DNA from 2 places in the Streptomyces sp. TAA486 genome. Region 2 is predicted to be linked to the other one. Evidence: predicted binding sites of a transcription regulator. Region 2 holds the regulator's gene; the other holds the start of a gene.

Region 1 (3,407 bases), on a different contig from region 2:
CGTGAGCATCAGCACGGGGACCGGACGCTGGGACTGCACCCTCCGGCAGACCTCCAGCCCGTCGAAGCCCGGCAGCATCACATCGAGCACGATGAGATCCGGCTGCCAGGCCTCGGCTGTGTCGACGGCGGCAGGACCGTCGCCCGCCGTCTGGACCTGGAATCCCTCGGCGCGCAGCCGCATCGCGATGGCGTCCACGATGGTGGGATCATCCTCGACGACCAGGATTCGGCGCTGCGCGCCAGGGGTTGTCGTCGAGGACGCGTTGTTGCTCTGTGTCGGTGTGATGTTCTTCTGGTCCATTCGACCCCGCCCCTGCAATGGCCCCGTGGCTTGTTTGTGTGCGTGCTTGCAGCAGCGTAAGGGGATCGTGTCGGCTGCGGCTATGCCGGTTTGGTTGCGAAGTGGACCACGTCGGGGACGCCTCGGATAACGGGGATCTCTTCTGTGCGAATTCGTCGGAATCCGGCATTCCGCAATGCATCCTCGAATGTCGGGGAGGCCTGGGCGGACCACACGGCCAGTACGCCGCCGGGCGCCAGGCTCGCGCTGCAGACCGCGAGCCCCGCGGGCGAGTACAGGGAGCCGTTGTCCTCGGTGACGGTCCAGTCCGGGCCGTTGTCGACGTCCACGCAGAGCGCGTCGAACCTCTCTCCCCTGTCGAGATGACCCAGTAGATCCGCGTGCACGATCTCCGCACGCGGGTCGCGCAGGGCCTGCGCGGACAGCCGTGAGAGGGGCCCGCCCTCCCGGTGCCAGTCGATGACCGCCTCCTCGCGTTCGACGACGGTGATGCGGCCCCACGCCGGCTCGTCCGCGGCCGCGGCGAGCGAGAAGCCGACGCCGAGGCCGCCGATGAGCAGCCGGGGCGGCTCACGGTGCGCTTCGCGGCGCAGCTCCTCCAGGGCGGCCCGTACCAGCAGGCGCTCGGAACGCCCGTCGGAGGTGTCCATGAGGAAGGTGCCGTTGGCGATGATCTGGAGCAGCTGCCCGTGCTGCCGCAGCACGACCTCGCCGTGGGGTCCGTCGCGGCGGTCGAGGACGACGGGCTCCCCGGCGCCGTCGCCGGTCCCGGTATGACCGCCGGGGTCGGCGCTGTTGTGAGAGGTGGTGTGGCTGTGCGTCTGGGGCATGCGCCCATCCTGCCGCGGGGTGCGGGGGCCGTGCGGCGCCGGTGATCGCTCCTGGCGAACACGGCGGGCGGCGTGGAACATCCCGGGCCTCGCAAGCATTGAGTGGGCGTAGCTCAACTTGCCTGCCGAGGGAGAGATCATGGCTTCGACGTCCACACCGCTCACCCTGCCCGTGCTGCCCCTCGATGACGAGGTCGTGCTCCCGGGAATGGTGGTGCCGCTGGACCTGTCCGACAGTGAGGTCCGTGGGGCGGTGGAGGCAGCCCAGGCCGCCGCCACCGGAAGTGAGAAGCCCGAGGTACTGCTGGTGCCCCGGGTCGAGGGCACGTACGGGGACATCGGTGTGCTCGGCCGTGTCGAACAGGTCGGACGCCTGGCCGACGGCGATCCCGGAGCCCTCATCCGCGGCCGGCAGCGGGTACGTATCGGCGCCGGCACGAGCGGTCCCGGCGCGGCCCTGTGGATCGAAGGTGTCCTGATCGAGGAGCCCGAGACCACTGATGACACCGGGGATGCCGGGAAGAGCGGCGATGCCGGACCGGACGTCGCCGAGCTGATGACCGAGTACAAGGCGCTCGCCGCGGACTGGCTCCGCAAGCGCGGCGCATGGCAGGTCGTGGACCGGCTCCAGCAGATCGACGACCCCGGCCGTCTCGCGGACAACGCGGGATACTCACCGTTCCTGTCCACGGAGCAGAAGATCACGCTTCTGGAGACACTCGACCCGCTGGAGCGGCTGCGCCTTGCGGTGAAGACGCTGCGTGACCAGGCCGTCGAGCAGGACGTCGCCGAGTCGATCGCGAAGGACGTCCAGGAGGGCGTCGACAAGCAGCAGCGCGAGTTCCTGCTGAGGCGCCAGCTCGACGCCGTGCGCAAGGAGCTCGCCGAGCTGAACGGCGATCCCGAGGACGAGGGCGAGGACTACCGCGCCCGTGTCGAGGCGGCGGCCCTGCCCGAGCACGTGCACAAGGCAGCGCTCAAGGAGCTGGAGAAGCTGGAACGCGCCTCCGACCAGTCGCCGGAGGGCGGCTGGATCCGCACCTGGCTCGACACCGTCCTCGAACTGCCCTGGAACGAGCGCACCGAGGACGCCTACGACATCGGCGGTGCCCAGGCCGTACTGGACGCCGACCACGCCGGTCTCCAGGACGTCAAGGAGCGCATCACCGAGTACCTCGCGGTGCGCAAGCGGCGCGAGGACCGCGGCCTCGGCGTCGTCGGCGGCCGTCGCGGCGGCGCGGTGCTGGCGCTGGTCGGGCCGCCCGGGGTCGGCAAGACCTCCCTCGGCGAATCCGTCGCACGTGCCATGGGACGCAAGTTCGTCCGCGTCGCGCTCGGCGGTGTCCGCGACGAGGCGGAGATCCGCGGTCACCGGCGTACATACGTCGGTGCCCTGCCGGGCCGTATCGTGCGCGCCGTGAAGGAGGCCGGCTCGATGAACCCGGTCGTCCTCCTGGACGAGGTGGACAAGCTGGGCGCCGACTTCCGGGGCGACCCGGCCTCGGCGCTGCTGGAGGTCCTCGACCCGGCGCAGAACCACACCTTCCGGGACCACTACCTGGAGGTCGAACTCGACCTGTCGGACGTGGTCTTCCTCGCCACCGCCAACGTGATGGAGGCGATTCCGGAGGCACTGCTGGACCGCATGGAACTCGTGCAGCTCGACGGCTACACCGAGGAGGAGAAGGTCACCATCGCCCGCGACCACCTGCTGCCCCGCCAGCTCGAGCGGACCGGCCTCGCGGCCGACGAGGTCCGGCTGGAGGACGGCGCGCTGCGCAAGCTCGCCGGCGAGTACACGCGTGAGGCGGGCGTGCGGAACCTGGAGCGTTCGGTCGCCCGGGTGCTGCGCAAGGTCGCGGCCCAGCACGAGCTGGGGGAGCGCGAACTGCCCTTCACCGTCGGTGCGGACGAGCTGCGCTCGCTGATCGGCCGTCCGCACCACACCCCCGAGTCCGCGCAGGACCCGGCGCAGCGGCGTACGTCCGTGCCGGGCGTGGCGACCGGGCTCGCGGTCACGGGCGCGGGCGGCGACGTGCTCTTCGTCGAGGCGTCGCTCGCCGACCCCGAGACGGGCGGCTCCGGACTGACCCTCACCGGGCAGCTCGGTGACGTGATGAAGGAGTCCGCCCACATCGCCCTGTCGTATCTGCGCTCGCGCGGCGCGGAACTGGAGCTGCCGGTGGCCGATCTGAAGGACCGGGGGATCCACCTGCACGTGCCGGCGGGTGCCGTGCCGAAGGACGGCCCCAGCGCGGGCATCACCATGACCAC
Region 2 (3,407 bases):
GCGCAGCTCCGGCTCTCCTCGCGGGTCCCCGTACCCGAGGCCGGAGACCGAGAGCTCTCCCAGCACGGAACGTTCGGCGCGCAGCCAGGCCGTACGGGGGAAGGCCGCCAGGTCTGGCACCCCAGGCGTCAGATCGACACGGGCGGGGACGGCCCGGAGCGTCTCGAGGATCTCCGTACGGGGCTCGGCGTCGAAGACCTCCCCCCGCGCCGGGAGCCGGCGCGGCTCCGTCACCGCGGGGGCCGGGCCTGCGGCCGCGGCGACGACGACCGTCCCGCCCCGCCCGCGGCCCGCGACGTGCCCGTCCTCGCTCAGCCGCTGGTACGCCTCGGTGACCACGCCGCGCGAGACCCGCAGCTCCGCGGCCAGCACCCGCGAGGCGGGGAGCCTGCTGCCCACCGGGAGACGTCCGTCCGAGATCGCGAGCCGGAGCCGCCGGGCCAGCCAGTCGGCCAGTCCTCCCCGCGGTGCGTCGGCGATGTCGAGCTGGAGGAAGTCGGAACCGACCGCGGCCGGCGCCGATACGGACCTGTCAGCTGCACTCCCTTTGGCCCTGTCCACAGGTCCATGGTCCCAGCAGAGTGAGACCGGACAGCGTCGACGACGGGTGCGGACCGCCCCGGAGGGAGGCCGACCAGTGACATCGGCCCGCTACGTACACGGCTACTCGGCGCGCGAGGCCGGCCGCCTCAGCGACCAGGCGAACACCCTCGCGGCGCTCCTGCACCAGGGCACGGCCTACCCCCCGGGCAGCCGTGTGCTGGAGGCCGGGTGCGGAACGGGCGCTCAGACGGTGCACCTGGTCGGCTCCAGCCCGCAGGCGCACATCGTGGCCGTCGACACCTCGGAGAGCTCGCTGGCCCGTGCCCGCGAACGTGTGACGGCACGGGCGCCCGGGGCGAAGGTGGAGTGGCGCCGGGCCGATCTGCTCGATCTCCCGTACGAGGACGGGGAGTTCGACCATCTCTTCGTGTGCTTCGTGCTGGAGCATCTGCCCGAGCCGCACCGCGCACTGGCCGGGCTGCGCAGGCTGCTGCGTCCCGGAGGCACCGTCACCGTGATCGAGGGAGACCACGGTTCGGTGTTCTTCCACCCCGACAGCGTTCGCGCACACGCGGTGGTCGACACCCAGGTGCGGCTCCAGTCCGCCGGCAGGGGCGACGCACTGATCGGCCGCCGGCTGCACCCGCTCCTGACCGAAGCGGGCTACGTGAACGTGGATGTACGGCCGCTCACCGTCTACGCCGACGAGAACCGGCCCGACCTCGTACAGGGCTTCACCCGCGACACCTTCATCGCCATGTACGAACTCATCCGCGACGACGTCCTGGCCGCCGGCCTCATGACCCGCGCCGACTGGGACCGCGGCATCGCCGATCTGCACCGGACCGCTGAACCGGGCGGCACCTTCCACTACACGTACTTCAAGGCGGTCGCCGTCGCGCCCGGAGCCGCCGTCTGAGCCGGCGGCAGCAGTGCGCTCACGGCCATGGCTCTCGCATGGGACCAGGTCATGGTGGACTCCGGGTCACGCTCATGGACCCGGAGGGCAACGACTTCTGCGTGCTGGGCCCGCGCAAGGACTGAGAACCCGACGGCAGCAACACGGCCCCCGCGGGCCGCTGCCCGTCGGGAGCCTGTGGGTGCGTCAGTCGCGGCGCTGCTTCTTGGGGCGCCAGACCACCAGGGCGCCCGACTGGGGGTGCACGTCCTCGTACGGGACGAGGTCGCGGCGGTAGGAGGCGTGGACCTGGGCCTCGCGCTGCTGCATGGCCGCGGCAGCACCCTCGACCGCCTGCTGGAGCTCCACGACGCGGGACTTCAGCGCCGCGACCTGGTTCTCCAGCTCGATGATGCGCTTGATGCCCGCGAGGTTGATCCCCTCGTCCTGGCTCAACTCCTGTACCTGCCGCAGGAGTTCGATGTCGCGCGCCGAGTAGCGCCGGCCGCGCCCTGCGGCGCGGTCCGGAGAGACCAGGCCGAGGCGGTCGTACTGGCGCAGGGTCTGCGGGTGCAGGCCCGAGAGCTGAGCGGCGACCGAGATGACGTACACAGGGGACTCGTCGGTCAGCTGGTAAGGGTTGCGTCGTCCACCTCGGCCGTTCACCTCAGTCTCCCTTCGCGGCCTTGAACAGAGCCGCCCGCGGGTCCTCCGCCGCGGTCGCGTCGCGGTAGGACTCCAGGATGCCCTTCGCCTTCTCGCTCAAATCCTGCGGAACAGATACGTCGATGGTGACCAGCAGGTCGCCCTTTGTCCCGTCCTTGCGCACGGCGCCCTTGCCGCGGGCCCGCATCGTACGGCCGCTGGGCGTCCCCGGCGGCAGCTTGAGCGTGACCGGCGGGCCGCCGAGCGTGGGCACCTTGATCTCGCCGCCGAGCGCCGCCTCCGGATAGGTGACGGGCACGGTCACGGTCAGGTTGTCACCCCTGCGCCCGAAGACCGGGTGACGGTCGACGTGGACGACGACGTACAGGTCGCCGTGCGGGCCGCCCCGCTCGCCCGGTGCGCCCTTGCCGCGCAGCCTGATGCGCTGCCCGTCGCTGACGCCCGCGGGGATGCGGACCTGCATGGTGCGCGAACTCGTCGCCCGTCCCGACCCCTTGCAGGTGTCGCAGGGGTCCTGGGCGATGAGCCCGCGGCCCTTGCAGTCCACGCAGGGGTCGGTCAACGAGAAGCCGCCACCGCCGCCCCGCGAGACCTGGCCGGTGCCGACGCAGGTCGGGCACACACGCGGTGAGCCGTTCTTGTCGCCCGTGCCGGCACACGCCTTGCACGCAGCCGAGGAGGACATCCGCAGCGGGACCGTCGCCCCGTCCACGGCCTCGGTGAAGCTGAGCGTCACCTCGGACTCGATGTCCTGGCCGCGCCGCGGCTGCGTGCGCGTACCCGCACCGCCGCGGTTGAACAGACCGCCGAACACGTCACCGAGACCGCCGCCGAAGCCGCCCGCACCGCCGCCTCCGGGCTGCTGACCGCCCCCGAAGAGGTCGTTCAGGTCGAAGTTGAAGCCACCCGCTCCTCCGGGACCACCTGGACCGCCGGTCCTGATGCCCCCGTTGCCGAACAGGGCGCGCGCCTCGTCGTACTCCTTGCGGCGCTTGGCGTCGCCGAGCACGTCATAGGCCTCGGAGGCGTCCTTGAAGCGCTCCTCGGCCTTGGCGTCGCCCCTGTTGGCGTCGGGGTGGTTCTCCCTGGCGAGCTTGCGGTACGCCTTCTTGATCTCGGCCTCGGTGGCATCCTTCGGGACGCCGAGGACCTTGTAGTAGTCCTTCTCGATGAAGTCCTTCGTACTCATCCGCGACGTCCCTCCTCCCCGGTGCCGTGTCCGCGTGTGCCGCCCTGTTCTGCCTGGTCAGCCCTGGTCGGGGCCACCGTTCTCCTCTTCGTCGGCGGACTCCTCCGCACC

What was found. Region 2 encodes HspR, which represses chaperone genes until heat shock. Its sites were predicted from a motif close to TTGAGNNNNNNNNNCTCAA; they were not measured.
Region 1: a site for HspR is predicted at 1,232-1,250, ahead of lon (endopeptidase La). Genes of this name have one in related genera too.

The regions. Positions count from the first base shown of each region.
Region 1 is NZ_AUEV01000001.1:573,254-576,660, forward strand. Features, by position in the region: gene I004_RS31700 (response regulator transcription factor) at 1-303, opposite strand, end outside; gene I004_RS0102650 (class I SAM-dependent methyltransferase) at 384-1,133, opposite strand; gene lon (endopeptidase La) at 1,273-3,407, shown strand, end outside.
Region 2 is NZ_AUEV01000018.1:24,365-27,771, reverse strand. Features, by position in the region: gene pdxR (MocR-like pyridoxine biosynthesis transcription factor PdxR) at 1-561, opposite strand, end outside; gene I004_RS35630 (methyltransferase domain-containing protein) at 638-1,462, shown strand; gene I004_RS0123525 (heat shock protein transcriptional repressor HspR) at 1,649-2,107, opposite strand; gene dnaJ (molecular chaperone DnaJ) at 2,109-3,296, opposite strand; gene grpE (nucleotide exchange factor GrpE) at 3,354-3,407, opposite strand, start outside.